Regions from separate parts of the Massilia varians genome, predicted to be linked through region 3. Evidence: predicted binding sites of a transcription regulator. Region 3 holds the regulator's gene; each other region holds the start of a gene.
The links. The regulator sigma-54, encoded in region 3, starts transcription at its own class of promoters, with help from an activator protein. The targets are predictions, from matches to a motif close to TGGCANGNAANCTGCTTT.

Region 1 (10,389 bases), 1.7 Mb from region 3:
ACCGCCTGGGCCGCTTCCTGCAGGGGCAGGTCCAGGCTCAGGCGCGCCGCGTGGCGGCTGCCCGGCAGCCGGGCCAGCATGCCGGCCACGCTGGACGCATGGTCGCGATGCACGCCCAGGAGCGGCGCCAGGCCGGCGGCCTGGGCCGCGGCGCTGGGCCTGCCATCCGTCCACAGGCTTTCGCCATTACGGGCGCTGAGCCGGACCTCGGCCAGGGCCGGGCGCGCCGCGGCGTGCGACCCGTGCAGCGCCTGCCAGGCCAGGCGGCCGCCCTCGGCGCGCACGTGGCGGTAGGCGGCGTCGGCCTTGCCCGAGAGCCGGGCCAGTTCGAGCGGCTCGACCTCGAGCACGATGCGCTGCGCGCCCGGCAGGGGCGTCAGGAGCACGCGCTGGACGGCGTCGCGCTCGCGGCAGGCGCGCCCGTCGCACACGCCGCTCACGGAGGCGCTCGCTCCCTCTACGCGGCGCAGTCGGCCGGCCAGCAGCAGTTCGGTCGGTGCGGCCGTGTCCAGGCTCAGGCGCGCAGTCGCGGCGTGGCCGCCGCCGTCCCAGGCCCCCACCCGCGCCCACGGCGCCCAGCCTTCCGGCAGGCGCGCGAACAGGCGCATGGCGGCCACCGGCAGACCGTCGTCCTGCGCCACCGGCACGCCGCCGACGCTGGCTTGCCACAGCTGCCGGCTGTGCGCGCGCACGCGCCAGGCCAGCAGGCGGCGCTCGCTGTTGAACACGCGCAGCTGCTCGCGCACGAAGGCGCCGTCGGCGCGGTAGTACAGGCGCACCAGCAGCTTGCGGCCTTCCTCGTCGAGGCGCGCTTGTTCCCAGTCCGGCAGCGGCGCGCGTGCGTCGGGGCTGGCCATCGTCCAGGTGGCCAGGTCGCGCGGCGCCACCTCGGCCAGGCCGTCGCTTCCCAGGCGGACCAGTCCGCGCGCCTGCAGTTGCTCGAACAGCAAGGCGTCTTCCAGGCCGCGCGGTGGCTTGGCCGGCACCCGATGTTCGCCGGCGCTAAGCTGCAGCGCCGGCAGCGCCGTGCCGGGGCCGAAGGCCTGCACCAGTGCGCCGGCCGCGCCCTGGCCGACGGCCGCGCGCTGCACCAGCAGTTCGCCGGCCGAGGGACAGCCGCTGCTGGCCCGCCGCGTCAGCCTGAGCGCGCCGTCGCGCCACACCAGCCAGCCCGACGTGCCCAACAGGCCTGCGCCACGCGCGCCGCGCACGACGCCGCCATTGCCGGCGTCGCCGACCCAGGCGGCCCGGCCGCTCCCCGCATTCCAGGCCAGCCGCACGGCGCCCCTGGCGTCGACGCGCAGGTCCACACGCGGCATGGCGGAGCCCGGCGCGGCCAGCAACACGCTGCGCGCCGGCCCCGCTGCGGCCGCCTCGGAGAAGGGATAGCCGATGCGCACCGGCTGCGCGCACAGGTCGACCCGCACCGGAGGCGCCAGGCGCATCTGCGAGGCGACCACCAGCGCGCTGGCGCCGTGCTGGACGATCTCGATGCCGGGCTCGCGCGGCACGCGCACGGTCACGCCGCCCAGCAGCGGCTGAAACGCGGACAGCGCCGGCGACTCGCCCGCCGCCGCGTGCGCGCTGGAAGATGCCAGCGTGCGCGCCGCCTTCGCCAGCACGATGGCGCCGAGCAGCGCCGCGGCGCAGGCCAGCAGCAACCACGGTGTGACCGGCAGCCGAACCCTTCTACCGGGCCCGGCGCCGAGCCGCAGGTTGCGCGCGCGCCGCCGCGCCGTGCGGCCGGCGGCGAAGGAATCCATGAGTGTGCTGAACGTGGCTGGCATCGGTGGGTCGCGATAGGCGCGGCGCGGTGGCGGCCGCCTCGCAGACACCTAGCCGGGGGCGGGTGAAACCCATCCGCCGCAAGGAAGCGCGCGCACGTTCACGCGCATTTTTCGACAGCTTGTTCCCCGTTTTCCGCGTCCCGTCGCACGCCGCTCGCGGCCCGGATTGGCTTGGCCTACAGTGCACACATCGACAACCCACCTGCAAGGAGAAATACCATGAACATCATGAAGCATATGGAAGCCGTCTTCCTCGTCGCGATGAGCCTCGCCGTCTCGGGCAGCTACCTGATCGACACCATTCCGGAAGCCCAGGCCCGCAACTACAGCGCCGACGCGGCCATGGTCGCCAGCGGCGACAAGATGGCGGTCGTGACGGTCAGCGCCAAGCGCCTGTCGAGCGAAGAAAAGCAGGCTGCGGGGAGCCGCGGATGAGTGCCGCAGGCCTGCCCGTTGTCGCCGCGGCGCGACAGCGGGCGGCCCATTACGGCCCGATTTGTATCACGCTACTGCGGAGCCCGGCTCCCGATCTGTATCACTTGTAAGTATCTGCTTCAGCGCTGCCTGGCGCCGGTTCCCGGCGATATAGTGGGTCATCCGTTCCTGGATCTGGAGACCCGACATGAAACCCACGTTCACCCTCGCTGCCCTGATCGCCCTTGGCGCCGCCTTCGCACCGCTGCCGTCGATGGCGCAGACCGATTTCCAAATTTATATCGGCTCGGCCCCGCCCGCGCCCATCTATGAACGCATCCCCGGACCGCGCCATGGCCATGTCTGGGCGCCCGGCTACTGGGAGTGGCGCGGCCACCGCCATGCCTGGGTGCCGGGCCGCTACGTCGCCGCCCGCCCGGGTTACGTGTACTACGCGCCGCGCTGGCAGCAGCGCGGCGGCGGCTGGTACATGGAGCCGGCCCGCTGGGACCGCGACCGCAACGGCGTCCCCGACCGTTACGAGCGGCGCGGCTATGCACCGGTGTACGCCGGCGGCTACCGCGACGGACGCGACTACTACCGCGATGGCCGCGACGGCTACTACCGCGACTGGCGCCGCTATGATCGCGACCGCGACGGCATCCCCGACCGCTACGAGCGCCGCGGCTACCGCGACACCGACCGCGACGGCGTGCCGAACTACCGCGACCGCGACCTCGACAACGACGGCATCCGCAACCGCCGCGACCGCGACATCGACGGCGACGGGGTCCCGAACCGCTACGACAGCCGTCCGGACAATCCCTACCGCCGCTGATCGGGGCGCTCCAGCAACGGAAAAACAGGCAGCTTCGGCTGCCTATTTGCTATCCTTGCGCGATGTCCTGTCCTCCTCCCGACCACGCCGCCCTGCTTGCCGCCGCCTTCAAGGAAGAACTCGCCGCCAGCCGCAAGCTCGCCGCCCGCACCGGGGTGCCGGAAGCCGAAGCGCTGCGCGCCACCCTGACCCTACGCGCCGGCGTGGCCGGGCTCGACCGGTTGCTGGCCGCGCGCGCCGCCGAGCGCCTGCGCAGCGAGCACGGCGCCACGGCGCGGCGCGCCCTGGCCGCGGCGGCGCTGGCCCGGCGCGGCGGGGCGAACCCTCCCACGCCCGCATGGCGCGCCCGCTTCGACGGTTCGGCCCGGCCCAATCCGGGCCGCTGCGGCATCGGCGCCGTGCTCGAAGGGCCCGGCGGACTGCGCATCGAGCTGTCGCGCGATGCCGGCCATGGCAACAGCAGCGAAGCGGAATACCTGGCCCTGCTGGCCGTGCTCGAAGCGGCCATCGCGCATGGCGTGCCGGAGCTTGCCATCGAGGGCGACAGCCAGGTCGTGATCGACGACGTCCATGCGCCCGACAGCGCCAGTGCCCCGGCGCTGCGCGCCTACCGCGCGCGGGCGCGCGCCCTGCTCGCCCGCCTGCCGGGCAGCACGCTGCGCTGGATTCCGCGCCACAAGAACCTGGAAGCGGACGCGCTGTCGCAGCGCGCCGTTCCTCCCCCACCGACCATGGAAACGCATGCACCCGACCAAGAACGAACCGAAGACTGATCTGGCCACCTGGCGCCCACGCCTGGCCGCGCTGGCCGCGGGCAGCAGCGGCGGCGACGGCGCCCACGACAGCGCCCACCTCGAGCGCGTCTGGCGCAATGCCCAGGCGCTGCTGGCGCAGCACCCGCAAGCCGACGCCCTGGTCGTGATGGCCGCCTGCTACCTGCACGACCTGGTCAATCTGCCGAAGAACGACCCGGACCGCGCCCAGGCCTCGACCCGCTCGGCCCAGCTGGCGCGCCACCAGTTGGCGTGGATGAACTTCCCGCCCGAGCGCCTCGACGCCGTCGCCCATGCCATCGCCGCGCACAGCTTTTCCGCCAACATTCCGGCCGAGACGCTGGAAGCGAAGATCGTGCAGGATGCCGATCGCCTGGACGGCCTCGGCGCGGTCGGCCTGGCGCGCATGTTCTACATCGCCGGCCGCATGGGGACAGGCCTGGCCCACCCCAGCGATCCGCTCGGCAGCGCGCGCGAATTCGACGACCGCAGCTACGCGCTCGACCACATCATGGTCAAGCTGGCCAGGCTGCCGGGCATGATGCAGACCGAGGCCGGGCGCGCCCTGGCCGAGGAAAGGCTGGCGCGGCTGATGGCCTTCCGCGAGGAGTTCGCGCGCGAAAACGGCGCTCCCGGAAGCGCCTGAGGAAGACAGCGCTGCCTTAGCGCGCCTTGCGCCGCGCGGCAGCCAATCCGGCCAGGCCCAGCATCGACAGCGCCAGCGTCGCCGGCTCGGGAACCGGGGCCGGTTCGTCCTCGGCGGCGCCGAAGCTGACGTCGTCGAACACCAGCCAGCCTGCAGGGCCGCCGAAGGCCACCGAGCGCGCGGTGCCGTCGAACAGGAGTTCGACCGGGCTGAAATTGCAGAACAGGTTGTCCACGTCCAGGCAGTTGTCAAGGTTCGTGCCGAGTGCGAGCTGGCCGAGCAGATTGCCGCTTCCGTTCAGGCCGTCGAACACACGGACGAACCCGGGATCCCCAGCCGCGTAGTGGAAACCGAGGCGGGTATCGAAGCCGGCCGCCACGTTCATGACCGCCGCGGCGCCGCTGAAGAAGGTCAGCACGCCGAGCCCAGAGGGCATGCCGGCCAGCGTGCCGTAGCCGCCGGCATCGGAATCGGTCAGGGCCACGCTATCCTGGGAGAAGCTGACACCGTAATCGGTGCCGGTGGCGCCGTTGCCGTCGGTGCCGCCGTTGTAAAAGTTATGAATCGCAACGAAATCACCGATCCCTTCGAAGTCCAGGACGATCGGGGCGGCGGTCGCGCTGCCAGCGGTGAACGCAACGGCGACGGCGCAGGCGGAAGCAATCTTTTTCAGGTAAGTCATTTTTATCCCCAATATTGGCTGCCAGGAACGGCACCGCTGGCAAAAGCAAGAGACAGGCCACACCTGTTACAACGGGCGGCAAACCGGAAATCACTATTCGCGTGCGGCGCGGCTGTCAAATTTTTCGACGCGCCGGGCGCCGACCTGTCCGAAGGATGCTTGCCCAATGCTAAGATGGTCGAATGTCATCCCCTCCGAGGCATCTATGACCAGCCCCACCGCCTTGCCGATCGCCAGCCCCGGCAAACTGAACTTCGTCCTGGTCTGCATCTTCATCGACATGCTCGGCATCGGGCTGATCGTGCCGGTGATGCCGCTTCTGGTCGGGCAGTTTGTCCCGGCGCGCGACGACCAGGCCCTGTGGTTCGGCGTGCTGGCCGCGACCTTCGGCATCCTGCAGTTCCTGTTCATGCCCGCCCTGGGTGCCCTGAGCGACCGCGTCGGCCGCCGCCCGGTGCTGCTGTATTCGATGGGCGGCATGTGCGTCAACTTCCTGGTCACGGCCTGGTCGCCCAGCCTGTTCTGGCTGTTCGTCGGCCGCATGATCGGCGGCATGTCCTCGGCCAGCATGTCGGTGGCCGCGGCCTACGCCTCGGACATCTCCACCAAGGAAAACCGCGCCAAGAGCTTCGGCAAGATCGGCGCGGCCTTCGGCCTGGGCTTCATCTGCGGCCCCATGCTCGGCGGCCTGCTCGGCAACAGCGACCTGCGCCTGCCCTTTTACGTGGCGGCGCTGCTGGGCGCGGCCAACCTGGTCTACGGCTTCCTGTTCGTGCCGGAATCGCTCCCGCCCGGCCAGCGCCCGCCCTTCGCCTGGGCGCGCCTGAATCCCCTGGCCGCCCTGCTGCGCCTTGTGCAGCGCACCGACATCCGCGGCCTGATCGTCGTCATCACCCTGGTCACCTTCGGCCAGATGATGCTGCAGTCGACCTGGGTGCTGTACACCACCTTCCGCTTCGACTGGACTCCGCGCGACAACGGCATCGCCATGTTCTGCGTCGGCCTGGTGTCCGCCGTGGTCCAGGCCTGGCTGCTGGCCCACCTGATCCGGCGCTTCGGCGAGGTGCGCCTGTCGCTGATGGGGATCACCTCGGGCGCCGTGACCCTGCTCGGCTACGGCCTGGCGACCCAGGGCTGGATGATGTACGCCCTCATCCTGTGCAACGTGCTGGGCTTCGCCGCCACGCCGGCGCTGCAGGCCATCGTCTCCAAGGCCACGCCCGCCGGCCAGCAGGGTGAGCTCATGGGTTCGCTGCAGTCGATCAGCAGCCTGGGGGTGATCATCACGCCGATCATCGGCACCGTCATCCTCGCCAGCGTCAGCCACCTGCCGCCGGGCGACTGGCGCATCGGCAGCCATTTCCTGCTGTGCGCGGGCATGCAAACGGTGGCGATCCTGGTGGCCTGGCGTTACTTCCGCACCCACCGCGTGCACGACAGCCATGGCGAAAGCCAGGGCAAAGAAGAGATGCGGGCCTGATGCCGGAGTCGGTGCTGGCGGCCGTCCTCGGCGCCGCCCTGCTGCACGCCGGGTGGAACGCCGCGATCAAGGCGGAGCCGGACACGCTGCTGGCCGCAGCCGCCATCACGCTCGGAGCAGGCCTGCTGGGCGCGATCGCGCTGGTATTCCTGCCGGCTCCCGCCGTGGCCAGTTGGCCCTGTCTCGCGGCCTCGAGCTTGCTGCAAGTCGTGTACTACCTGCTGCTGGCCGCCACCTACCGCGATGCCGACATCAGCCATGCCTATCCGCTGATGCGCGGCGCGGCGCCGGTGCTGGTGACTCTCCTCAACAGCGGCAACGAAGGCCTTGACCAGGCCCAGTTGGCGGCGCTCGCCCTGGTCGGCGCGGGCGGCGCCGTGATCTGCGTGGGCGGCGGGGGCTTGCGCTGCGCGCGCAGGACCCTGGTGCTGGCCCTGCTCACGGCGCTGGTGATCGCCGCCTATACGCTGGTCGACGGCCTGGGTGTGCGCCGCTCGGGCGCGCCGGCTGCGTACACGGCCTGGTTGTTCCTGCTCACCGGCATCGGCGTGAGCGGGGCGCTGGCAGTCAAGCGCCGGCTCGGCGCCCTGGGCGCCTACCTGGCGGCCAAACCCCTGCTCGCGCTGGGCGGCGGACTCGCCACCGCCGGCTCCTATGGCGTGGCCCTGTGGGCGATGACGCTGGCGCCGATCGCCGTGGTGGCGGCGCTGCGCGAGACCTCGATCGTGTTCGCCGCGCTCATCGCGGCCTCGGTATTGCGCGAACGGGTCGGTCCGGCGCGCGTCGCCGGCGCCGTCCTGATCGCGGGCGGCGCCGTGGTGCTGCGCCTGGCGTGAAGGGTCAGAACTTCATCTCCAGCGTGGTGCGCAGCTTGATCCCGTTCGCGTAGTTCCAGCGCCGCTTTTCCAGTCCGGACACCGGATCGTAGTAACTCGGCTCGAAGGAGTTGCCTTGTTCCAGCAGGTTCGAGAGCGCGACCCGCAGCACGGTCTTCGGGTTGAAGGTCCAGGCCGCATAGGTATCGAGGTCGGTGCGGCCGACCCGGTAGAAGCCGCGGTTGGCCGCCACCTGCACGTAGCCGCCGCGCCGGTAGGCCACGCTGGCCCCCAGCGCCAGCGCGCCGGACTTGTAGTCGGCGCCGAGGTTGGCCGTGAGCGGCACCTGCTGCTCCATTCGGTTGTGCGGCCCCGGCACCGATTCGACCTGCGACCAGTAGCGACTGACGCTGGCGCGCAGGTCGATCGCCGGCGCCCCGGCGTACAGCGACTTGAGCGGGAACTTGGTCTCGATCTCCAGACTGCGCATGACGGCGCGGTCGTCGTTGACGGGCGTGAATATCCAGCGCAGGCCGTCGAAGTAGATGTCGTTGCTGGTGTAGTCGTCGATGCGGCGCACGGCGCCGCTGATCGACAGCATCGCACCCTCGGCCCAGTAATGCTCCCAGGCGGCATCCAGGCCCCAGGCCAGTTCCGGCTTCAGGTTCGGGTTGCCCTGGAAATCGGCTTCGGTGGGGCTGTTGTTTTCCCATTCCGAGCGGCGCGGCACGATGCTGTTCAGTTCTGGCGCCTTGTAGGTGCGGCTGAGCGCGAAGCGGAGCTGGTCTGCCTGTTTGCCTTCCTTGGCCGGGAATTTGTACAGGGTTTGCAGGATCGGACTCAGGACGCTCGAACGCACGCGCGTCGATTCCACGGCATTGCCCGACACGCGGGTGCGCACGCCTTCCCAGCGGGCGCCCAGGTAGACCGACCAGCGCGGGTCGATGGTCCATTCGTCCTGCGCGTAGAAGGCAGCGCGGCTGACCGTGGCGCGGAAGTTTTCGTCCAGCAGCTGGCCTGGCGGGAAGACACGGACGGTGTCGCGCTCGGCGCGGATGTCCGAGCTCTCGTCGACGCGCAGGTCCCAGCCCAGCGCCAGCAGATGGCCGCCGTCCATGGTGCGGCTCGCCTTGCCGGTGGTGTTCATGCCCCGCGCATGGGTGTCGGACAGCGTGCTCCCTTCGGTTTCGGGCAAGCCCCTGGCATCGAGGCCGCTGCGACGCACGAACATCTTGCGCGACGACCATTCGGCGCCGAGCTTGGCGTCGAGCTTGAGGCCGGATTCCAGGCTACGGGTCCAGCTCAGGTCCGACTTCAGCATGCGGTCGTCCATCTCGCCGAAGGTCCGCAGGTCCGGCGTCTGCGGCGGCGGTCCGATCAGCGTGGTAACGACCGGATGGGCCCCATTGCGAAAGCTTGAGCCGTTGGCGATGGCTTCCCACGCCAGCGTGTCGCCGTTGTCGAGCGTCCAGCTCAGGCGCGGGCTCAGGTTCAGGCGGTTCATATGCCCCTTCTCCGGCGCATGGGTCGTGCGATACATGTCGACCCTGCCGTCCGGCCGCGTGTTCTCCTGAAAGCCGCCCCACTCCCGGCCCAGGCTGTCATGGTTGCCGCTGGCCGAGAACGACCACGACGACTTGTCTGCGCGGTCGCCCACCTGGGTGCTGAAGCTCGGGCCGCGAAAGTCGTTCGAGAGCAGGTAGCCCAGCTTGGCCTCGCGCTGGCGCTGGTTGGTTTTCTTGCGCAGCACGATGTTGATGGTGCCCGCCACCGACTCCGCCGAGAACTCGGCAGTCGCCACGCGCAGCACCTCGATGCGCTCGATCATGTCGGGCGACAGGGTGTCGAGCGCGAAGCCGCTCGGGGTACGCTCGCCGTTTACCAGGATCTGGGTATAGCCGCCGCCCAGGCCGCGCATCCGGATTTGGGTGCTGCGGCCGGCCCCCGTCGTGACGGTGACGCCCGGAATACGTTTGAGGACGTCGGCAACATTGGTGTCCCCGTAGCGGACTACTTCGTCGCGATTGACGATGATGCGGGCAGCGGTATCGTCGCGGCGGGCATCATAGTTTGCCCCCTTCACCTCGACCTGCTGGATGGCGCCGTCCGTCGAGGACTGCTGCGCGAAGGCCGGGGCATTGAGCCCGGCAATAAGGACGACAAGATGACGGGGGCGCAGCAATACCATGCTCTATTCTCCAGAAATAGTTATTGGGCTTCTTTAGAAGCACTATATTCTAGACAATAGCATTCTGTAAACATAAAGAAGAACAGAGTATTGCTATGGGATAGCATCATTCTATTCCACGCAAAAGAAAGCCCGGCGCATGGCCGGGCTGTCTGGAGCGAAGCTGGGATCAGAACTTCAGCTCGTACGTCGCGCGTTGGGAAACACGACGCTGCGCGTCTGCGAACCGATGCGTTCGTCGACGTAGCTGTTCTCGAAGAAATAGTCGTCCCCCATCACGTTCGACAAGGCCAGCCGCCACTGCTGCTTGGCATCGACCTTCCACAAGGCGTAGATGTCGAGGTCGCGCCGCGCCCAGGAATAGGTGTACTGGTTCAGGGAGGCGCGCACCAAGCCGCCCCTGCGGTAGACGAAGCTTCCGCCCGTGGTCACGGCGCCGGCCTTGTAGTCGATCCCCAGGTTGACGCTGAGCGGCGTCTGCTGGTCGAGGTAGTTGGCCGGCCCCGGCACCGATTCGACCCGCGACCAGTTGCGGTTGATGCTGGCGCGCAAGTCGACCGCTGGCGCATCCGCCATGACGGCCTTGAGGGGGAACTTGGTCTCCAGTTCCAGCGTACGGGTGATGGCGCTGTCCTGGTTGCTCGGCGTCAGGACCCAGCGCGCACCGTCGAACCAGGTCAGCATGCGCGTGAAGTCGCTGATGCGGCGCATGGAGGCGCTGACCGAGAACAGCGCGCCTTCGGCCCAGTAGTGCTCGTAGGCGGAA
Region 2 (10,389 bases), 150 kb from region 3:
CGCCACGTGGCTGTCGCGCTCGGCCTCGCGCACGAAATAGCGGTCGGCGCGGGCCAGCAGTTTCCAGTCGACGCGGCGCCATTCGTCCCCGGGCGCATAGGCCCGGTACTCGGAGAATTCAACGCCCGCCCCACGCTCGCGCCCGGCGTGGATGCCGTGGCCGAGCCCCGCCAGCACATGACGGATCACGAGGTCGAGCTTTTGCGTGTGCGCGATCAGCGCGGTCTTCGCCAGCGACAAGATTAATCGACCCGGATCTCGTTGCGCAGGGATTGCAGGATGTCGGCGATGGCGATGCCGTCGGCCTCGGCCTCGAAGTTGCGCAGCACGCGGTGCGCCAGCACCGGCAGCAGCATGGCCTGGATATCGTCGCGCGTGACCGCCAGGCGTCCCTGCATCAGGGCCCGCGCCTTCGAGGCCAGCACCAGGGCCTGGCCGGCGCGCGGGCCGGCGCCCCAGCCGATGTGCTGCTTGACCGCCGCCACCGTGGTGAGGGCCGGACGGGTATTGCGCACCAGGCGCGTCGCGTAGCGCAGCAGGTGTTCGCCGATCTCGATGTCGCGCACCAGCTGCTGCAGGCGCAGCAGGGTCTCGACCGTCGTCGCCGGTTCGGCGTCGTCCAGGCCGGCGTGCGTGGTGCGCGAGACCATCAGCACCTCTTCGTCCTCGGTCGGGTAGACCACGTCGATGCGCAACAGGAAGCGGTCGAGCTGGGCTTCCGGCAGCGGATAGGTGCCGGCCTGCTCGATCGGGTTCTGCGTGGCGAGCACGAAGAAGGGGCGCGGAAGCTTGTGGGTCGTGCCGGCGAAGGTGACGGCCCGTTCCTGCATCGCTTCCAGCAATGCCGACTGGGTCTTGGGCGGCGCGCGGTTGATCTCGTCCGCCAGCAGCACCTGGGTGAACACGGGGCCTTGCTGGAAGCGGAACACGCGCTGGCGCGTGACGCTGTCTTCTTCCAGGATCTCGGTGCCGACGATATCCGAGGGCATCAGGTCCGGCGTGAACTGCACCCGGCGGAACGCCATGTCGGTGGCCTGCGCCAGCGACTTCACCAGCAAGGTCTTGCCCAGGCCCGGCACGCCCTCGACCAGCGCGTGGCCGCCCGCCAGCAGGCAGGTCACCAGCAAGTCGACCACGTCTTCCTGCCCGATGATGACGCGCGCCATGCTGGCCTTCAGGGCGCCGACCTTCGCCGTCAGCTCGGCAATTTCCGTTTCACTCCACGCTACCACTTCACGTTCAGCCACCGCTTACGCTCCCAACGCATATTGAATGATATTGACCGCGAAGCGGGTGTTGTCGACCGCGAGAAACCGCTTGTTGCGGAAGTCGTAGTCCCACTCGCATCCGTAGTCCTTGTTCGAGTACAGCAGGCGGATGCGCCCGCCGAACTCGATCGCCTTCAGGTACTCGTGCACCAGGTCGTCGCCCCAGCCATTGAGTTCCCCACCAGTGGTCGGCGGCCCGTCGAACTTGAAGAAGCAGGAATACAGCGGATGCGTATTCGGAATCTTCTTGAGTGCGGAGGCGCCGAACATCTTGACCATCTCGGCCTCGAAGGACTTGGCGAACAGCCCGTCGATGTCGTGGTTGCAGTCGTCGACAAAGACGAAGCCGCCGCCGCGCACGTACTTTTCGAGGTTGCGCCGCTCGGCCGGGGTGAATTGCACCAGCTTGTGCCCCGCGAAATAGCAGAACGGCGCCTGCAGCATCTTCGGATCCGACAGGGCGACGATGCGCTCCGCCGGATCCACCCGCAGCGTGGTGTACTCGACGAGCGAGTTCAGCACGTTGCTGGGCATACGGATATCCACGTCCCAGTCGCCCGATTCGTAGCTCAGGCGCGTGAAGTAGAAATCGTAGTTCGCCATTTAGACTGCGTCTGAGAGCGAGGTGAAGTTGAAGTCGCGGACCTTCATCGGCGGCAGCACCATCTGGAACGGCACCTCGTCGCCACCGATGATCTCGGGCTTGCCCAGTTCGTCGATGTTGTTGAGGATGGTGACCGGGCTTTCGTTGAAGCGGAAGTTCTTCACCGGGTGCTTGATCTTGCCGTTCTCGACGTAGAAGGTGCCGTCGCGGGTCAGGCCGGTAATCAGGAGCGACTGCGGGTCCACCATGCGGATGTACCAGGTGCGGGTGACCACGATGCCCTTCTTGGTGCCGGCGACCAGCTCTTCCAGCGACTTGGTGCCGCCGGCCATGATCATGTTGCCGTGGCCCGCGGTGGCCTGGTTGCCGGTCTTCTGCGCCCAGAACGGCGAGTAGCCGAGGGAGGCGACGCGGCCGTTCTTGATCAGGTCGGTGCGCTTGCGGGCGATCAGGGTCTGGCTGTCCCATGGGGCCACCGGCACGTCCGGGTTCCACGGGTCGGCCCAGATGTTCACCTGCTCGTCGAACAGCTTCTCGCCCAGGCGGTTGCCGCCGCCCTTCTTGGCCAGGAAGCTGCGGCCCTCGTCGGCGGCGCGCGCACCAAAGGAGCTGAACATGTTGCCGAGGATTTCCGAGGTTGCCGCCGGCTCCAGGATCACGGTGTAGCGGCCCGGCTCGAGCGCTTTCGCGTCGACCGAGCGCAGCGCCTTGTCGATCGCGATCTCAGCCGCCTCGGCCGCGTTGAAGCGGCGCGCATCGACCGCCGAGCGGGTCACCCAGCCCGAACCGCGGCCGTCTTCCGTGCGCGCGGTGCAGGTGAAGGACAGGTCGGTGAATTCCTGGAAGCCGAACACGCCCTTCGAGTTGGCGATGCAGGCAAACCGGGTGCTGTCGGTGAAGAAGCCGGCGGTGACCAGCTTCTTGGCGCGCGCCTGGCCGATCGACGCGGCCGCCACTTCGGCGCGGTAGGCCGGGTCGATGGCGGCGGTGCTCGGAACAAAAGTCCTGGTGAGCTGGTATTCCTGCTTGCCGACGGCCGGCACGAATTCCGGATTCTCCGGCGCCAGGCGCGCCAGTTCCTCGGCGCGGCGCACGGCCTTTTCCAGCGACTTGTCGTCGAACTCGTTGATGACGGCGGTGCCGACGCGCTTGCCGAAGGCCACGCGCACGGCCAGCTGGGTGTCTTCGGTCAGGCCGGCGGTCGACACGCTGTTGCGTGCGAAGCGGATGTTACCGGTGCGGTTGCCTTCGATCGAGACGGTGCATTCGTCGGCTTTCGAGAGACCGATCACGCGGTCGGCGATGCGTTTTGCTTCTTCCTGGTTCAGCTGTTTCATATTGTCCCCTTCCCTCAACCGATCTTGCGTGCGGTGTTGATGACGTTGATGCCATTGAAGCGCGCGGTACTCGAACCATGCGAGACGGCGCTCACCTGGCTCGGCTGGCCTTTGCCGTCGAAGAACGAGCCGCCCATGCGCCAGTCGCGCTCGTCGCAGATGGCCGAGCAGGCGTTCCAGAATTCCTGGGTATTGGTCTGGTAGGCCACGTCTTCCAGCTGGCCGGTGATCTTGCCGTTCTTGATCTCATAGAACAGCGTGCCGCCGAACTGCGAGTTGTAGCGCTGCTGGTCGATCGAGTAGGAACCGCGGCCCAGGATGTAGATGCCCTTCTTGACATCCTTGACCATCTCGTCCGGGGTCAGGCGCGCCTTGCCCGCTTCCAGCGAGATGTTCGGCATGCGCTGGAACTGGATGGTGCTCCAGCTGTCGGCGTAGGAGCAGCCGTGCGATTCCTTCTCGCCGATGATATGGGCCTGGTCGCGCGTGGCCTGGTAGTTGACCAGGATGCCGTTGCGGATGATGTCCCACTTCTTGGCCGGCACGCCTTCGTCGTCGTAGCCGATCAGGCCGAGCGAGCCCGGCGTGGTGCGGTCGGCAACGAAGTTCACGCGCTCGGAACCGTACTTGAATTTCTTCGACTCCCACTTGTCCAGGCCGACGAAGCTGGTGCCGGCGTAGTTGGCTTCGTAGCCGAGCACGCGGTCCAGTTCCGTCGGGTGTCCGACGTTCTCGTGGATGGTCAGGAACAGGTGTTCGGGCGACAGCACCAGGTCGTACTTGCCCGGCTCGACCGACTTGGCGGTGAGCTTGTCGCGCGCCTGCTTGCCCGCCAGCCTGGCGTCCTCGATGATGTCGTAGGAGTTGGTGTACAGGGTGGTCACGCCGCCGGCGGCCTGCACCTTGTCGCTGGCCTTGGCGTCGAAGTATTCGTAGCCCATGCTCACCGGCGAAGACAGGCCCGCGCGCGAGCGGAACTTGCCGCTGGCCTTGTCGACCGCGGTGGCGTTGATCGGCGCCCACAGGCGGTGGATGTCCTGGTCGATGTAGGAGCCGTCGGTGGAGGCGAAGTACTTCTGCTGGTTGATCTGGAACAGCGACGCGGTCATGAAGCTCGCGCCGGCTGCCATGCCCGCCTTGTTGGCGGCGATCAGCATCTCGGCCTTGTCCTTGACCGGGATGTTGCGCCAGTCCTTCTTGACCGGGGTGGCCCAGGCCACTTCGCCCACGCCTTTGACCGGGGCGAGGCGCACCGGTTCGGTCTGCAGCTTGGCGTTGGCCTTGGCGATGGCCACCGCCTGGCGCGCGGCGTTGGCGATGCCGTCCGGGGTCAGGCCGTTGGTCGAGGCGAAGCCGTAGGCGCCGCCCGCGATCACGCGCACGCCGACGCCGGTCGATTCGGTATTGCTGATGTTCTCGACGTTCAGGTCGCGCGTGATGATGAACTGGTTCAGGTAGCGTCCGATGCGCACGTCGCAATAGGACGCGCCGGCCTTGGTGGCGGCGTTCAGCGCGATGTCGGCCAGGGCCTTCTTGGCGCTGGTGGGCATGGCGCTCATCAGTTCATCGGCGGCGATGGCGTTGCCGAAGACGGGGATGAGCATGGCGCCCGCGGTGCCGGCGCCGATCTGGAGGAATTTACGACGTTCCATTTAAGTATCCGTATGGGGTTTCGTAGGGTGGGCGGCTTCGCCGCCCACGCGTTCAACCCGAGCGTGAGCAGACGTACAGTCTATTCATGCGTGATTTGAACGCGTGGGCGGGACACCCGCCCACCCTACGTTTTAGACTGCGTCCGACAGCGACGTGAAGTTGAAGTCGCGGATCTTCATCGCCGGAATCAGCATCGAATAATTCGCCTCGTCGCCGCCGATCACCAGCGGCTTGCCGATTTCGTCGATGTTGTTCAGCATGCTCACCGGGCTCTCGTTGAAGCGGAAGTTCTTGATCGGGTGCTTGACCTTGCCGTTCTCGATGTAGAAGGTGCCGTCGCGGGTCAGGCCCGTCACCAGCACCGACTGCGGGTCCACCATGCGGATGTACCAGGTGCGGGTCACCAGCACGCCCTTCTTGGTGTTGGCGATCAGCTCGGCCGTGCTCTTGTCGGTGCCGGCCATGATGATGTTGCCGGCCCGGCCGATGGCGCGCTGGCCCTTCTGCTTGGCCCAGTACTGCGAGTAGTTCAGCGCGTTGATGCGGCCATCCTTCACCAGGTGGGTCCGTTCGCGCGGCAGCATGTCGCTGTCCCACGGCAGCACCGGCACGTCCTTGTCCCACGGGTCGGACCAGATGTTGACCTGCTGGTCGAACAATTTGTCGCCCAGGCGGTTCTGGCCGCCCTTTTTAGAGAGGAAGCTGCGGCCCTCGTCGGCCATGCGGGCGTTGAAGCCGCCGATCATGAAGGTCAAGAGGTCGCTGGTGGCGGATGGCTCCATCACCACGGTGTAGCGGCCCGGCTCGAGGGCCTTGGCGTCCACCGAGCGCAGCGCCTTCTCGATGGCCACGTCGGCCGCTTCGCGCGGATCGAAACGGGCCACGTCGCGCGCCGAACGCTTGACCCAGCCCGAACCGCGGCCGTCTTCGGTGCGCACGGTACAGGTGAAGTCGAGCGAGGTGGCGACCTGGTGGCCGAACACGCCGTTCGAGTTGGCCACGGTTTCAAAGGTCTCGCGGTCGGTGAAGAAGCCGGCCGACACCAGGCCCTTCTTGCGGCAGGCTTCCATCGCGTAGGCGGCGGCCTGGGCGCGGAATTCCGGGTCGATCTCGGCGGTGCGCTTGACGTAGGTCTCGGACGACTTGTAGCCGGTCTTGGCGATCGCCGGCATGAATTCCGGATTCTCCGGCGCCAGGCGCGCCAGGTCCTCGGCGCGGCGCACGGCCTTTTCCAGCGACTTGTCGTCGAACTCGTTGATGGTGGCGGTGCCCTGGCGCTTGCCGAAGGCCACCTGCACGGTCAGGCGGGTGTCGTCGGCCAGGCCGGCGGTGGAGACCGCATTGCGGGCAAAACGGATGTTGCCGATGCGCGCGCCTTCGACGTTGACGGTGCACTCGTCGGCCTTCGACAGCGACAGCACCCGGTCGGTGATGCGCTTGGTCTGGTCCTGGGTAAGGATGCTCATGAGGGTCCTCTTGCCTTAGCCGATCTTGCGGGCGGTGTTGATCACGTTGATGCCGTTGAAGCGCGCGGTCGACGACCCGTGCGAGACGATGCTGATCTGCGGCGGCTGTCCTTTGCCGTCGAAGAAGGAACCGCCCATGCGCCAGTCGCGCTCGTCGCAGATGGCGGTGCAGGCGGTCCAGAATTCCTGGGTGTTGGCCTGGTAGGCCACGTCTTCCAGCATCTGGCCGATCTTGCCGTCCTTGATCTCGTAGAACAGCTGGCCGCCGAACTGGGCGTTGTAGCGCTGCTGGTCGATCGAGAAGGAGCCGTCGCCGACGATGTAGATGCCCTTCTTGATGTCCTTGACCATCTCGTCCGGGGTCAGCTTCTTCTTGCCCGCTGCGAGGGAGACGTTCGGCATGCGCTGGAACTGCACCGAGTTCCACGAGTCCGCGTACGAGCAGCCGTGCGATTCCTTCTCGCCAATGATGTGGGCCTGGTCGCGGGTGGCCTGGTAGTTGACCAGGATGCCGTCCTTGATGATGTCCCACTTCTTGGTCTTGACGCCTTCGTCGTCGTAGCCGATGGCGCCGAGCGAACCCGGCGTCGTCTTGTCGGCGAACAGATTGACGATCGGGTTACCGTACTTGAACTTCTTCGATTCCCATTTATCCAGCGTGGCGAAGCTGGTGCCGGCGTAGTTGGCTTCGTAGCCGAGCACGCGGTCCAGTTCCGTCGGGTGGCCCACGTTCTCGTGGATGGTCAGCCACAGGTGTTCCGGCGACAGCATCAGGTCGTACTTGCCCGGGGCGACCGACTTGGCGGTCAGCTTGGCCTTGGCATCGCGGCCCGCGGCGCGCGCGTCCTCGATGATGTCGTAGGTATCGGTGTACAGGGTGGCAACGCCGCCCGCAGCCTTGATCTTGTGCTCCTTGAGGCCATCCAGGTATTCATAGCCCTTGCCGACCGGCGCGCCCAGGCCGGAGCGCGAGCGGAACTTGCCGGTGGCCTTGTCCACGGCGGTGGCCTGGAACGGCGCCCACAGGCGGTGCACGTCCTGCTCGATGTAGGAGCCGTCGGTCGAGGCGAAGTACTTCTGCTGGTTGACCTGGAACAGCATCGAATTCATGAAGGCCGCGCCGCCTTCCATGCCGGCCTTGTTGGCGGCGATCAGGAGGTCCGCCTTCTCCTTGATCGGCACGGTACGCCAGTCCTTCTTGATCGGGGTGGACCAGGAGACGTCGCCGACGCCCTTCACTGGTGCAAGGCGCACCGGTTCGGACTGCAGCTTGGCGTTGGCCTTGGCAATCGCCACCGCCTGGCGCGCCGCGTTGGCGATGCCGTCGTTGCTCATGTCCGAGGTGGCGGCGAAGCCGTAGGCGCCGTTCGCGATCACGCGCACGCCGACGCCGGCCGACTCGGTGTTCGCCACGTTCTCGACGTTCAGGTCGCGCGTGGTGATGAACTGGTTCAGGTAGCGGCCGATGCGCACGTCGGCATAGCTGGCGCCGGCCTTGGTGGCGGCGTTCAGTGCGACGTCGGCCAGCGCCTTCTTGGCGGCCGTGGGCATTGAGCTGAGCAGTTCGTCCGCGGCGATCGCGCGGGTGAAGGGAACGAGCGTGGAGGCGAGCGCCAGGCTGCTGAAATTGAGAAAGGTACGGCGTTCCATAAAGTCTCCTGAAATCAACCTACTTCTGGGCAGCGGTCCCGCCTTGTGGTGCGGCCCGCTCTTGTATTTACTACGGAGGGAGTGGTGTCGGCGGGGCTGTTGGCCTCGCTAAACCTGTCAACCTTAGCAGCAACTCGGGATTTTGAATAGGCAATTGTTGTGCCAGATCAAAGCATGGTTTAAGCCCATGATTTAGTGGATGCCCACTGTCCGCGCAAAGTGTCCGGGCGACTGTCCGGGCGTCCGCCGCGGACACTGGCGCGGACATGTTTACGAGGGAAATATGCATACGTAAGCAACGCTTGACTGTCCGGCAGCTGTGACCGATCATCAGCGCGGCGGCGGCGTCCCGCCCGGCCGCGCACAATCACTTGGAGACTTCGAACCGATGAAACGACTGATCCTGGCTGCCATGCTGGCCACCGGCCTGGCCGGCGCCGCCGGCACCGCACTGGCGGACGATGCCCTGAAAGCGGCCATCGCGGGCGAACACCGCAGCGCCGCCAACAAGGCGCGCGACGCCGCGCGCCACCCTTACGAGACGCTCAGCTTTTTCGGCATCAAGCCCAACATGACGGTGGTGGAACTGGCGCCCGGCGGCGGCTGGTACACCGAGATCCTGGCGCCCTACCTGCGCCAGAACGGCAAGCTGATCGCGGCAGGCCAGGCCTTCGTGCCGGAAAAGCGCGGCGGCATGGCGCTCAAGCAGAAGTTCGACGCCACGCCGGCGGTCTACGACAAGGTGGTCCCGGCCGTGTTCGAGCCGCCTGCGACCTACCAGATCGCGGCGCCGAACAGCGTCGACATGGTGCTCACCTTCCGCAACCTGCACAACTGGGTCGGCAACGGCGAGGACGCGCTGAAGAACACCTTCAAGGAGATCCACAAGGTGCTCAAACCCGGCGGCGTGCTGGGTGTCGTCGACCATCGCCTGCCGGCCTCGATGACGCAGGACGCCAAGGCCTCGAGCGGTTACGTGCACGAAGCCTGGGTCATCAAGACCATCGAAGGCGCCGGCTTCAAGCTGGCCGCCAAGTCCGAGATCAATGCCAACCCGAAGGACACCGCCGACCACGAAAAAGGCGTGTGGACCCTGCCGCCGGTGCTGTCGAACAAGGACAAGGACCGCGAGAAGTACATGGCGATCGGCGAGAGCGACCGCATGACGCTCAAGTTCGTCAAGCAGTAATCGCTCCACCCGGAGGCCGGCAGCCCGCTGGGCTGCCCCTCCCGTGACGATTGGTGTATATCCTTCGGCGGCGAGCGTGTATATTCTTGCCACTCGTACTGTTGAGCCACCGAAGGAATCCATGAAAACCGCATGCCTTGCTGCCGCCGTGGCATTCGCCCTGAGCGGCCTTGTCCACGCCCAGGACACCTCCCCGCCTCCGGCACCGACGCCCGCCACGCCGCCCTCGCCGGCCGTCGCCACCCCGTCCGCCACCACCGCCCCGGCCCTGCCGGCGGTCGAGAACTCGGTCGTCAAGATCTTCGCCACCGTGCGCCGTCCGGACCCGTACAAGCCCTGGACCAAGGCCTCGCCGGCCGACGTCACCGGCTCGGGCGTCATCATCGAGGGCAAGCGCATCCTGACCAATGCCCACGTGGTCGGCTACGCCAGCCAGGTCGAGGTGCAGGCCAGCCAGTCGGGCGACCGGGTGCCGGCCAAGGTGATCGCGCTGGCGCGCGGCCTGGACCTGGCCGTGCTGGAACTGGAAGACCCGTCCTTCTTCGACAAGCGCCCGAAGGTAGAGCGCGCCGCCGTGCTGCCGGACGTGCGCGAGGCGGTGTTCGCCTACGGCTATCCGGTAGGCGGCAACTCGCTGTCGACCACCCGCGGCATCGTCTCGCGCGTGGAATTCGTCGGCTACGGCTCGTTCAGCTCGGGCCTGCGTATCCAGATCGACGCGCCGATCAACCCGGGCAACAGCGGCGGCCCGGTGATCGCCGGCGACAAGATGATCGGCCTGGCCTTCTCGATGGCGGCCAATGCCCAGAACATCGGCTACGTGATCCCGAACGAAGAGATCGAGCTGTTCCTGAAGGACGTGGCGGACGGCCGCTACGACGGCAAGCCGCTGCTGCACGACAGCTTCCAGAACCTGGAGAACCCGGGGCTGCGCCAGTACCTGAAGATCGACAAGTCGGTGGAAGGCGCGCTGGTGCACCGTCCGTACAAGAACGACGCCAGCTGGCCGCTGAAGGAAGGCGACATCGTCACCCACATCGGCGAACACCCGATCGACAACCAGGGCATGGTGAAGCTGGGTTCGAACCTGCGCGTGCGCTTCCAGTACCGCATCCAGCAACTGGCCAAGAACGGCAAGGTGCCGATGTCGATCATCCGCGCCGGCAAGCCGATGAAGGTCGAGGTGCCGACCAGCGGCCCGCGTCCGCTCCTGATTCCGGAC
Region 3 (10,389 bases):
AAGCAGGCGCGCACGATGTCGGCCTCCGAATGCGCCCCGGCCGCCAGGCGGCGGGCGGTGGCCGCTACCGCCGGATGGCCGGCATCGATGTGGGTGCTGGCGCCGAGGTAGGCCTGCAGTGCGCCACGGTCCATGCTGGTCATCCGATCAGGCGTTCGAAGAAATCGCCCACGGTCTTCCAGAACCCGTCGGGGATGTACAGCAGGATCGCGGTCATGGTGACGTAGCGCGCGAACTTGCCGATCGCCATGTACATCACGCTCGGCCAGAACGGCAGGTGCAGCCAGCCGGCCAGGGTGCACAGCGGGTCGCCCACGCCCGGCAGCCAGGACAGCAGCATGGTCTTGGCCCCGTACTTCTTGAGCCAGCCGAACCAGCGGCTCTGGCGCTCCTTGGCGAAGGCGATCTTGGCGCGGTAGCCGATGAAGTAATCCACCACGCCGCCCAGCGTGTTGCCCAGCGTGCCCACCAGGATGGCCGGCCAGAACATCGCGGGATTCGCCTTCACCACGGCGAAGACGGCCGGCTCGGAGCCGAGCGGCAGCAGCGTGGCCGAGATGAAGCTGACGATGAAGATGGAGGTCAGCCCGATGGCCGGCGCGGCCAGGACGTTCAGCAGCCAGAGGACGGCGTTTTCGATCATTAAAATGGGGGCCTTGAGCAGTAGCGATAGGTGTCCATTATAATGAGGATCACTTATCGTAACGACACGATACGCCGCAGCCGCTACCCGGCGCGCCGTATCGCACTCAGCGCCCCGGTCACCCTCCGAGCAACACAGTGCGCGTCGTCCGGCCCTCCGGCCCATCCCACGCCGGACCTGTTATCCCGATTGCCGACCATGACTACCGACTATCTCAAGAGAATCCTGACCGCCCGCGTCTACGACGTCGCCGAAGAAACCCCGCTCGAGTACGCGCCCACGCTGTCCCAGCGGATGAACAACCGCATTTACTTCAAGCGCGAAGACATGCAGAGCGTGTTCAGCTTCAAGCTGCGCGGCGCCTACAACAAGATGGCCAACCTCACGCCCGAGCAACTCAAGCGCGGCGTGATCTGCGCCTCGGCCGGCAACCACGCCCAGGGCGTGGCCCTGTCAGCAAGCCGCCTCGGTTGCCGTGCCCTGGTCGTGATGCCGACCACCACCCCGCAGGTGAAGGTCGACGCGGTCAAGGCGCGCGGCGGCGCCAGCGTCGAGGTGGTGCTGCATGGCGACTCCTACACCGACGCTTACAACCACGCGCTGCTGCTGGAGAAGGAGCAGCGCCTGACCTTCGTCCATCCCTTTGACGACCCCGACGTCATCGCCGGCCAGGGCACCATCGGCATGGAGATCCTGCGCCAGCACTCCGCGCCGATCCACGCGATCTTTGTCGCCATCGGCGGCGGCGGCCTGGTGGCCGGCGTAGGCGCCTACGTGAAGGCGGTGCGCCCGGACATCAAGGTGATCGGCGTGCAGACCATCGATTCGGATGCGATGGCCAGGAGCCTGAAGGCCGGCCAGCGCGTCACCTTGAGCGACGTCGGCCTGTTCTCGGACGGCACGGCGGTGCGCCTGGTGGGCGAAGAAACCTTCCGCATTGCCAAGGAAGTGGTAGACGAGATCATCATCGTCGACACCGACGCGATCTGCGCCGCGATCCAGGACGTGTTCCAGGACACGCGCAGCATCCTCGAGCCGGCCGGCGCGCTGGCGGTGGCCGGCGCCAAGGCCTATGTGGAACGCTCGCAGATGGCGAAGAATCCCGTCAGGGACGAGACCCTGGTGGCGGTGGCCTGCGGCGCCAACATGAACTTCGACCGCCTGCGCTTCGTTGCCGAGCGCGCCGAGCTGGGCGAATCGCGCGAGGCCGTGTTCGCGGTGACCATCCCCGAGCAGCGCGGGAGCTTCCGCCGCTTCTGCGCCCTGGTCGGCCCGCGCAACGTCACCGAATTCAACTACCGCATGGCCGATTCGCGCGAGGCCCACATTTTCGTCGGCGTGCAGGTGGGCAGCCGCAGCGAGTCGGGCCTGCTGGCGCGCACCTTCGAGGAACACGACTTCCGCACCCTCGATCTGACCCACGACGAACTGGCCAAGCTGCACATCCGCCACCTGGTGGGCGGGAAAAGCGCGCAAGCCCAGGACGAATTGCTGTATCGTTTCGAGTTCCCCGAACGGCCGGGGGCCTTGATGCGCTTCCTCGACAGCATGGCGCCGAACTGGAACATCTCGCTGTTCCACTACCGGAACCAGGGCGGCGACGTGGGACGCATCCTGGTCGGCCTGCAGGTGCCGGCGGCGGAAATGGATGAGTTCCGGCAGTTCCTGGCGACGCTGGGCTACCGGTATTGGGACGAGAGTGCCAATCCGGTGTACAAGCTGTTCCTGGGCGCCTAGCCTCCGGCTGATCGCACCCCTACATTCCGCACCGCAGTGTTATCCATATTGTGGTGCGCAACTTTTCGTTGAACGCGCGGTCGGCAAAGCCGACCACCCTACGGATGCCACAAGCATCCAGAATTCTATGAATACTCCTGATCAATCGCCACTTGGCAAAACCTCCGCGTACCAGAGCGAGTACGCCCCCGAGCTCCTGTTCCCGATCCCGCGCCTGCAGAAGCGCGAAGAGATCGGCCTGGGAGTGGGTACGCTTCCCTTCTTCGGCGTCGACATCTGGAACGCCTATGAACTGTCGTGGCTGAACATGCGCGGCAAGCCGCAGGTGGCGATCGCGACCATCACGGCGCCCGCCGATTCGCCCAACATCGTCGAATCGAAGTCGTTCAAGCTCTACCTGAATTCCTTCAACCAGACCCGCGTGGCCGGCACCGACGCCCTGGCCGAGCTGCTGCGCCAGGACCTGTCGAACGCCTTCGGCGCGCCGGTGCACGTGACCATCACCACGCCGGACGCCTTCGGCAGCCTGAAGATGGGCGAACTCGACGGCACCCTGCTCGACCGCCTCGACGTCGAGATCGACCAGTACGTCCCCTCGCCCCAGCTGCTGAGCGCGAACATGGACGAGGCGCCAGTCGAGGAAACCCTGGTGTCGCACCTGCTGAAATCGAACTGCCTGGTCACCGGCCAGCCGGACTGGGGCACGGTGCAGATCCGTTACGTCGGTCCGCAGATCGACCAGGAGGGCCTGCTCAAGTACCTGATCGGCTTCCGCGAACACAACGAATTCCATGAGCAGTGCGTCGAGCGCATTTTCATGGACGTGCTGCGCCAGTGCAAGCCGACCAAGCTGGCGGTGTATGCACGCTATACCCGTCGCGGCGGCCTCGACATCAATCCCTGGCGCGCCAATTTCAGCACCGGCAAGCCGGACAACCTGCGCACCGCGCGTCAATAACCCGAAAGCGCGCACGTTTGCAAGCCGGCTGTGCGTTTTCAGCCACACCGGGCCCAGGTTTTTGATACAAAAACGGCATCCGGACCGCGTGCTCAAAAAACGGGCACAGTGCATGGAAAAGATGGTGCGAACGCCTTCGCACCTCGATTTGCGGCGCTTTCCTGGCGATTTCACTTAGGAAATTGCGTTTAATTGCCAAGCCGGTTTCATGGCAAAACACTACGCTTTCGCCATACTGTCCCCATGTAGGTGACTGTATGCCTGTACAGATGGCGAAATCGAATGTCACCATCCTGAAACCGGCCTATAATTCCGCCTCGCAAGCACACCCCACCCTGTGCATGGCTATAAGTTATGACGAACCTTAGCAAAATCCTCTCGCTCGAGAACGTGCAGTTGGACCTGGAAGTTTCCAGCAAAAAGCGTGCATTCGAGCAAGCCGGTCTGATTTTCGAGAACAACTGCGGCATCGCCCGTTCGACCGTGTCGGACAACCTGTTCGCACGCGAGCGCCTCGGCTCCACTGGTCTCGGCCATGGCGTCGCCGTGCCGCACGGGCGGATCAAGGGCTCCAAGAGCCTGAAGTCGCCGCTAGCGGCCTTCGTGCGCCTGAAGGAGCCGATTCCCTTCGAATCGCCCGACGGCCAGCCGGTCAGCCTGCTGTTCTTCCTCCTGATCCCGGACCACGTGACCCAGCAGCACCTCGAAATCCTGTCGGAAATCGCCGAGCTGTTCTCGGACGAGGCCGTGCGCACCGCGCTGGCCACCGACCCGGATCCGAAGTCGGTCCACGAACGCATCATCAATTGGCAACCCAGTCTGCAAGCTTTGGGCTAAGGCGCCTCGAACAACCTACTGCGCGTTGCACTGGCGGACTGCGGTGCTCGCTACGGTTCTTCGAAGCGCCTATTTGTATTAGACTGTCTACGCGGCAATTCGCCGCGTACGGAACGACATGCCAATGCTGCAGACTCCGCTGACCATCCAGCGTTTGTACGATGACAACCGCGACAGCCTCCAATTAGGCTGGTTCGCGGGCTTCCCCGGTGGCGAGCGGCAGATCGCGGGCGACGCGGCCTCGGCCGCGGACCAGGTCGGCCACCTGAACCTGATCCACCCGGGCCGCATCCAGGTGTTCGGACACCAGGAACTGAATTATTACCACCGCCTGAAGTCCAGCTCGCGCACCCACGTGATCGGCGAGCTGATCGGCGGCGGTCCGCCGGCCCTGATCATCGCGCAGGGTCTGGAAACGCCGCCGGACATCCTGGCCATCTGCGACGAGCAGAACATTCCCCTGTTCTCGACGCCCCTGCCGGCGGCGCAGGTGATCGACTTCCTGCGCGTGTATCTATCCAAGAAGCTGGCGCAGCGCGTGATCATGCACGGCGTGTTCATGGACGTGCTGGGCGTGGGCGTCCTGATCACCGGCGACTCGGGCCTGGGCAAGAGCGAGCTGGGCCTGGAACTGATCTCGCGTTCGCATGGCCTGGTGGCCGACGATGCCGTGGAATTCTCGCGCATCGCGCCGAACATGATCGAGGGCCGCTGCCCACCGCTGCTGCAGAACCTGCTGGAAGTGCGCGGCCTGGGCCTGCTGGACATCAAGGCGATTTTTGGTGAGACCGCGGTGCGCCGCAAGATGCGCCTCAAGCTGATCGTCCACCTGGTCAAGCGCGGCGCGCTGGACGAAGAGGTCGAACGCCTGCCCTTCCATCACCCGACCGAGGACGTGTTGGGCTTGCCGATCCGCAAGGTGGTCATTCCGGTCGCGGCCGGCCGCAACATCGCGGTGCTGCTCGAGGCCGCCGTGCGCAACACCATCCTGCAGCTACGCGGCATCGACACGCTGCAGGAATTCATGGAAAGACAGCGTCAAGCGATGAGCGGGGACTGAGGTACGATCACTTCGCCATTTGGGGTATCATCCCCACCATGCACATCGTCCTCATTACCGGTATTTCCGGCTCGGGCAAGTCGGTTGCCCTGAATGTCATGGAAGACGCAGGCTACTACTGCGTCGACAACCTTCCGCCGGCCCTGCTGCCGGCCCTGGTGTATGCGGTCAGTGAGAAAGGCACGAAAAAAATCGCCGTCGCAGTGGATGCGCGCAGCGCCGAATCGCTGGTCGAACTGCCGGTGAGCGTGCGCCACCTGCGAGAGGAAGGCCACAACGTCAAGGTGATGTTCCTGACCTCGAGCACGCATTCGCTGGTGGCACGCTTCTCCGAAACGCGCCGCAGCCACCCGCTGTCGCACGAACTGCGCCCGGGCGAGAATCCGGCCGCGCGCCGCACCCTGATCGAATGCATCGCCGAGGAACGCGAGCGCCTGTCGGCGATCGAGAACCTGGGGCACGTGATCGACACCTCGGAACTGTCCGCCAACAAGCTGCGCGCCTGGGTCAAGGAACTGGCCGACCTCGAACATGCGCCGCTGACCCTGTTCTTCGAATCCTTCGCCTTCAAGGTGGGCGTGCCGCTGGATGCCGACTTCGTGTTCGACGTGCGCGCGGTTCCCAATCCCTATTATGACCTGGCGCTGCGCCCGCTCACGGGCCGCGACCAGCCGGTGATCGCCTTCCTCGACGCCCAGCCGAGCGCCACCGAGATGCTGGAAGATATCCGCAAGTTCGTGGAAAAATGGCTGCCCTCGTTCAAGACGGACAACCGGTCCTACCTCACCGTGGCGGTGGGCTGTACCGGCGGCCAGCACCGCTCGGTCTACATGGCGGAAAGGCTGGGGGCCTACTTCGGGCAGACCGAACGGGTCATCATTCGTCACCGCGAGCAGCCGACCCACGCGGCTGTTTAATTTGTCGCGATAAGGTAGGGTGGACGGCTTCGCCGGCCGCGCGTGCAAACAGTCCTTGATCTGCAGCGCAGCGTCAATTCATCGGTGAGTTGAACGCGCGGTCGGCAGAGCCGACCACCCCACGAGAAACGTCAAGCTAAATGCCGCAGCGGGTGCGCGTAATCCGGCCACACCGGCTCGAAGAAGCGCGCCACCATTTCCGGCGTCACGTCCTCCAGCGCCGGCGGATTCCACTTCGGCTGGTTGTCCTTGTCGATCACCAGCGCCCGCACGCCTTCCAGCACTTCGCCGTGCTCGAAATTGCGGCGCACCAGGTTGCGCTCCATGCGCAGGCATTCCGCCACGCCCAGCGAGGCGCCGCGCTGCAGGAGTTCGTGGGTCACGCACATCATCAGGGGCGAGCGCTGGCGCATCGCCTTGAGCGCCTTCTGCGCGAACGGGTTCTCGTCGCGCCCCAGCGAGGCCATGATCATGCCCACCGAGGCCGCGCCGAAGTGCGCGTCGATCACGCCGCGCTGCGCCTGCAGTTCGCTCGCGCCCAGCTGGCCCGCGAATTGCGCCGCATAGGCGCGGATCGCCGCCGGCAGCTGCGCGCCGGGAGTCGAGTCGATCAGCGCCTGCAATCCACCGAGCTCCGCGCCCGGCACGAACACGTCGGCCAGGCCCACGTAGAGCGCATCGGCCGCGCCGATGGTCAGTCCGGTCAGGCCCAGGTACTGGCCCAGCTGGCCCGGCGCATGCGACAGGAAGTGGCTGCCGCCGACGTCCGGGAACAGGCCGATGTTCACCTCGGGCATGGCCATCTTGGTGCGGTCGGTCACGATGCGCAGGCCGCAGCCTGGTCCGCCCTGGGCGATGCCCATGCCGCCGCCCATCACCACGCCGTCCATCACCGCGATGTACGGCTTCGGATAGAAATGAATCAGGTGGTTCAGTGCGTATTCTTCGGTGAAGAAGTCTTCCAGCAGCGCGCTGCCGCCCATCGGGCCGACCTGGCCCATCTCGTGGAAGAAGCGGATGTCGCCGCCCGCGCACAAGGCCTTCTCGCTGCTGCTGGTGATGACCACCGCGTCGATGCCCGCGTCATCCTTCCATTGCAGCAGGATGGCGCTCAGGGCGCGCACCATGTCAAGCGAGAGAGAGTTCAGGGCTTTCGGCCGGTCGAGCGTGATGACGCCGGTGCGGTTGGCAGCGCGGGTCAGGACGGTATCGGTCATGATGGTCTTCTGTGGTCGAAAAGACATGCATTCTACAGAACATTTGTACAAATACGGAAGCAAGAAAAAGTAACAGGTATTGTACAAAAGCAAAAAGGGCGTCCCCTCAGACGCCCTTGCTGTTGTGCTACAGCTGGTTCGCAAACGGTGCGTTACGCAGCGGCGGCTTCTCCGTTGTCCGGAAGGCGCTTGTGCGCCACGTGGTTATGATTTTGCAGCATGGATTTGTGTTTCAGAACCTGCCTGTCCAGCCTGTCCATCAACGTGTCGATGGCCGCATACATATCCTGGGCCGCACTCGCCACGTGCAGAATTTTTCCCGATACCTGTAGGTTGATCTCGGCCTTTTGCCGTTTTTCTTTTTCAGTGAGGTTATCGATGGCGAGGAACACGTGGGTGTCGATCACGTGGTCGAAATGGCGGGTGATGCGCTCGAGCTTATTCTGAACGTATTCACGGATGGCGGGGGTGACTTCGAGATGGTGGCCGCTGATTGTGAGGTTCATACACACTCCTTTGGGAAGGTGCCCTGCCCGCGCCACAAGGTGAGAGTGGGCAGGTGCTTTACAGGGATTTGCGGAGGCTGACGGGCGGAATCTTGAGCGCTTCGCGGTATTTGGCAACCGTCCGGCGCGCAATGACCATACCTTGTTCCCCGAGCATCTCCGCGATCTTGCTGTCGGATAGAGGATTCCTAGGGTCTTCTGCTCCTGTCAATTGCGCAATAAGCGCGCGGATCGCCGTCGAGGAGGCTTCTCCCCCCGCTTCGGTGGCGACGTGGCTTCCGAAGAAGTACTTCAACTCAAACATGCCGTGCGGGGTCAGCATGTATTTCTGCGTGGTTACACGTGAAATCGTGCTCTCGTGTAGGCCTAGTGTATCAGCTATCTCACGCAAAACAAGAGGGCGCATGGCAACCGCGCCGTGGCTGAAAAAGTTGCGCTGGCGCTCGACGATTGCCTCGGCCACACGCAGGATCGTGTCGAAGCGCTGGCGCATGTTCTTGATCAGCCACTTGGCTTCCTGCAGTTGCGCGCCCATCTGGCTTTCGCTCCTGCCCTGCTTGAGCAGGTTGGCGTACAGGCTGTTCACGCGCAGCTTCGGCATGACTTCCGGGTTCAGCGTTACCTGCCAGCCGTTCTTGGCGCGGCGCACGATCACGTCCGGCACCACGTAGTCCGATACGCCCGAGGAGAAGGCCGCGCCGGGATGCGGATTGCATTGGCGGACCACGGCCTGCACCTCGCGCAGGTCTTCGTCGTCGCAGTCGAGCGCCTTTTTCAGCTTGGTGTATTCGCGCTGGGCGAACCAGCTCAGATAGCCTTCGACGATTTTCAGGGCGAGGCGCCGCGTCACCAGGGGAACGCCCGGCATGCGGCGGATCTGCAGGGCCAGGCATTCGGCCGCGCTGCGCGCGCCCACGCCCACCGGGTCCAGGCTCTGCACCAGCGCCAGCGCGCAGCGCAGTTCGTCCATCTCGATCTCGAGTTCCTGCGGCAGGCGTGCATGGATCTCGTCGAGCGGCTCTTCCAGGTAGCCGTTGTCGTCGAGCGCATCGATCACCAGCTCGGCCAGCGCGCGGTCGCGCATGCCGCAGGCGCTCAGGCGGATCTGCTCGGCCAGGTGCTCGCGCAGCGTGATGCCGTCGGCTTCCAGCTGCGGGCGGCCGTCTTCGTCGTCGCCGCTGCGCGCCCCGCCGCCTTCACCACCCCAGTCCATCTCGGCATCGCCGCGCTCGCCGTTGCCCTCGCCATCGGCGCCCTCGTGCTCGGCCTTCGCGCCCTCCTGCGCCACCGAATCCGGCGGGGCGGGCGGCGCTTCGCCATTGGCCGGCGCGGTATTGATCGCGCCGTCCGCCAGCAGCCGCACCGAGCGGTCGAGCGGATCGTCGAGCCGTTCGAGCAGCGGGTTGTCGTGCAGGATCTGCTCGATCTCCTGGTGCAGTTCGAGCGTGGAAAGCTGCAGCAGGCGGATCGACTGCTGCAGCTGCGGCGTGAGCGCCAGGTGCTGCGACGTGCGTAACTGGAGAGACTGTTTCATGCCCGATGCTCTGATTACATCCTGAAGTGCTCGCCGAGGTACACGCGCCGCACGGATTCGTCGGCGATGATGTCGTCAGGGCGGCCCGAGGCCAGCACCGCTCCCTGGTTGATGATGTAGGCGCGGTCGCAGATGCCGAGCGTCTCGCGCACGTTGTGGTCGGTGATCAGGACGCCGATGTTGCGTTCCTTCAGGAAGCGCACGATGCGCTGGATCTCGATCACCGCGATCGGGTCGACGCCGGCGAAGGGCTCGTCGAGCAGCACGAAGCGCGGATTGGTCGCGAGCGCGCGCGCGATCTCGACGCGGCGCCGCTCGCCGCCCGACAGCGACAACGCCGGGTTCTCGCGCAGCTTCTCGATCTGCAGTTCGGCCAGCAGGGTGTCGAGGCGCTCGTTGATCTGGTCCTTGCCCAGTGGCTTGCCGTCCTCGTTGCGTTGCAGCTCCAGCACGGCGCGGATGTTCTCCTCCACCGTCAGCTTGCGAAACACCGAGGCTTCCTGCGGCAGGTAGGACAGGCCCAGCACCGCACGGCGGTGGATCGGCAGGCTCGAGATGTCGGTGCCGTTGATGTCGATGGTGCCGGCATCCGACGGCACCAGGCCGACGATCATGTAGAAGGAAGTGGTCTTGCCGGCGCCGTTGGGGCCGAGCAGGCCCACCACTTCGCCGCACTCCACCTGCAGCGATACGTCGCGCACCACCAGGCGCTTGCCGTAGCTCTTTTGCAGGCCTTTGACGATCAGGGTACTGCAGCCGTCGACCGCGGTCGCCGCTTCCGCGTTCATGCCTGCGCTCATGGCTGCCGTCATTGCTTGGCACCTTCGGCGGGCGCCGCGGTACGGCGCGGCGCGATGATCAGGGTGCCGCGGCCGCCGCCGACCTTGCTCTGGCCGGTGGGATCGTTGCGCACCTGCGCGACTTCGCGGCGGTTGTCGTAGGAGATGAACGGGCCCTTGATCTCGTTGGCCAAGCGGCCG

Region 1: a site for sigma-54 is predicted at 5,183-5,200, ahead of MasN3_RS11725 (PEP-CTERM sorting domain-containing protein). Genes of this name have one in related genera too.
Region 2: a site for sigma-54 is predicted at 8,126-8,143, ahead of MasN3_RS03095 (TldD/PmbA family protein). Genes of this name have one in related genera too.

Annotation. Positions count from the first base shown of each region.
Region 1 is NZ_AP026966.1:2,577,475-2,587,863, reverse strand. Features, by position in the region: gene MasN3_RS11750 (penicillin-binding transpeptidase domain-containing protein) at 1-1,763, opposite strand, end outside; gene MasN3_RS11745 (hypothetical protein) at 2,007-2,222, shown strand; gene MasN3_RS11740 (hypothetical protein) at 2,410-3,039, shown strand; gene MasN3_RS11735 (reverse transcriptase-like protein) at 3,102-3,812, shown strand; gene MasN3_RS11730 (HD domain-containing protein) at 3,781-4,458, shown strand; gene MasN3_RS11725 (PEP-CTERM sorting domain-containing protein) at 4,475-5,140, opposite strand; gene MasN3_RS11720 (MFS transporter) at 5,346-6,620, shown strand; gene MasN3_RS11715 (EamA family transporter) at 6,620-7,456, shown strand; gene MasN3_RS11710 (TonB-dependent receptor plug domain-containing protein) at 7,461-9,623, opposite strand; gene MasN3_RS11705 (TonB-dependent receptor plug domain-containing protein) at 9,801-10,389, opposite strand, start outside.
Region 2 is NZ_AP026966.1:676,338-686,726, reverse strand. Features, by position in the region: gene MasN3_RS03125 (DUF58 domain-containing protein) at 1-240, opposite strand, end outside; gene MasN3_RS03120 (AAA family ATPase) at 243-1,247, opposite strand; gene MasN3_RS03115 (DUF4159 domain-containing protein) at 1,251-1,871, opposite strand; gene MasN3_RS03110 (TldD/PmbA family protein) at 1,872-3,209, opposite strand; gene MasN3_RS03105 (TldD/PmbA family protein) at 3,224-4,861, opposite strand; gene MasN3_RS03100 (TldD/PmbA family protein) at 4,994-6,328, opposite strand; gene MasN3_RS03095 (TldD/PmbA family protein) at 6,344-7,978, opposite strand; gene MasN3_RS03090 (class I SAM-dependent methyltransferase) at 8,367-9,167, shown strand; gene MasN3_RS03085 (S1C family serine protease) at 9,289-10,389, shown strand, end outside.
Region 3 is NZ_AP026966.1:827,691-838,079, reverse strand. Features, by position in the region: gene MasN3_RS03875 (transglutaminase-like domain-containing protein) at 1-134, opposite strand, end outside; gene MasN3_RS03870 (YqaA family protein) at 140-643, opposite strand; gene ilvA (threonine ammonia-lyase, biosynthetic) at 842-2,380, shown strand; gene queF (NADPH-dependent 7-cyano-7-deazaguanine reductase QueF) at 2,508-3,338, shown strand; gene MasN3_RS03855 (PTS sugar transporter subunit IIA) at 3,693-4,175, shown strand; gene hprK (HPr(Ser) kinase/phosphatase) at 4,300-5,235, shown strand; gene rapZ (RNase adapter RapZ) at 5,274-6,152, shown strand; gene MasN3_RS03840 (enoyl-CoA hydratase/isomerase family protein) at 6,284-7,369, opposite strand; gene hpf (ribosome hibernation-promoting factor, HPF/YfiA family) at 7,522-7,875, opposite strand; gene MasN3_RS03830 (RNA polymerase factor sigma-54) at 7,934-9,409, opposite strand; gene lptB (LPS export ABC transporter ATP-binding protein) at 9,424-10,197, opposite strand; gene lptA (lipopolysaccharide transport periplasmic protein LptA) at 10,218-10,389, opposite strand, start outside.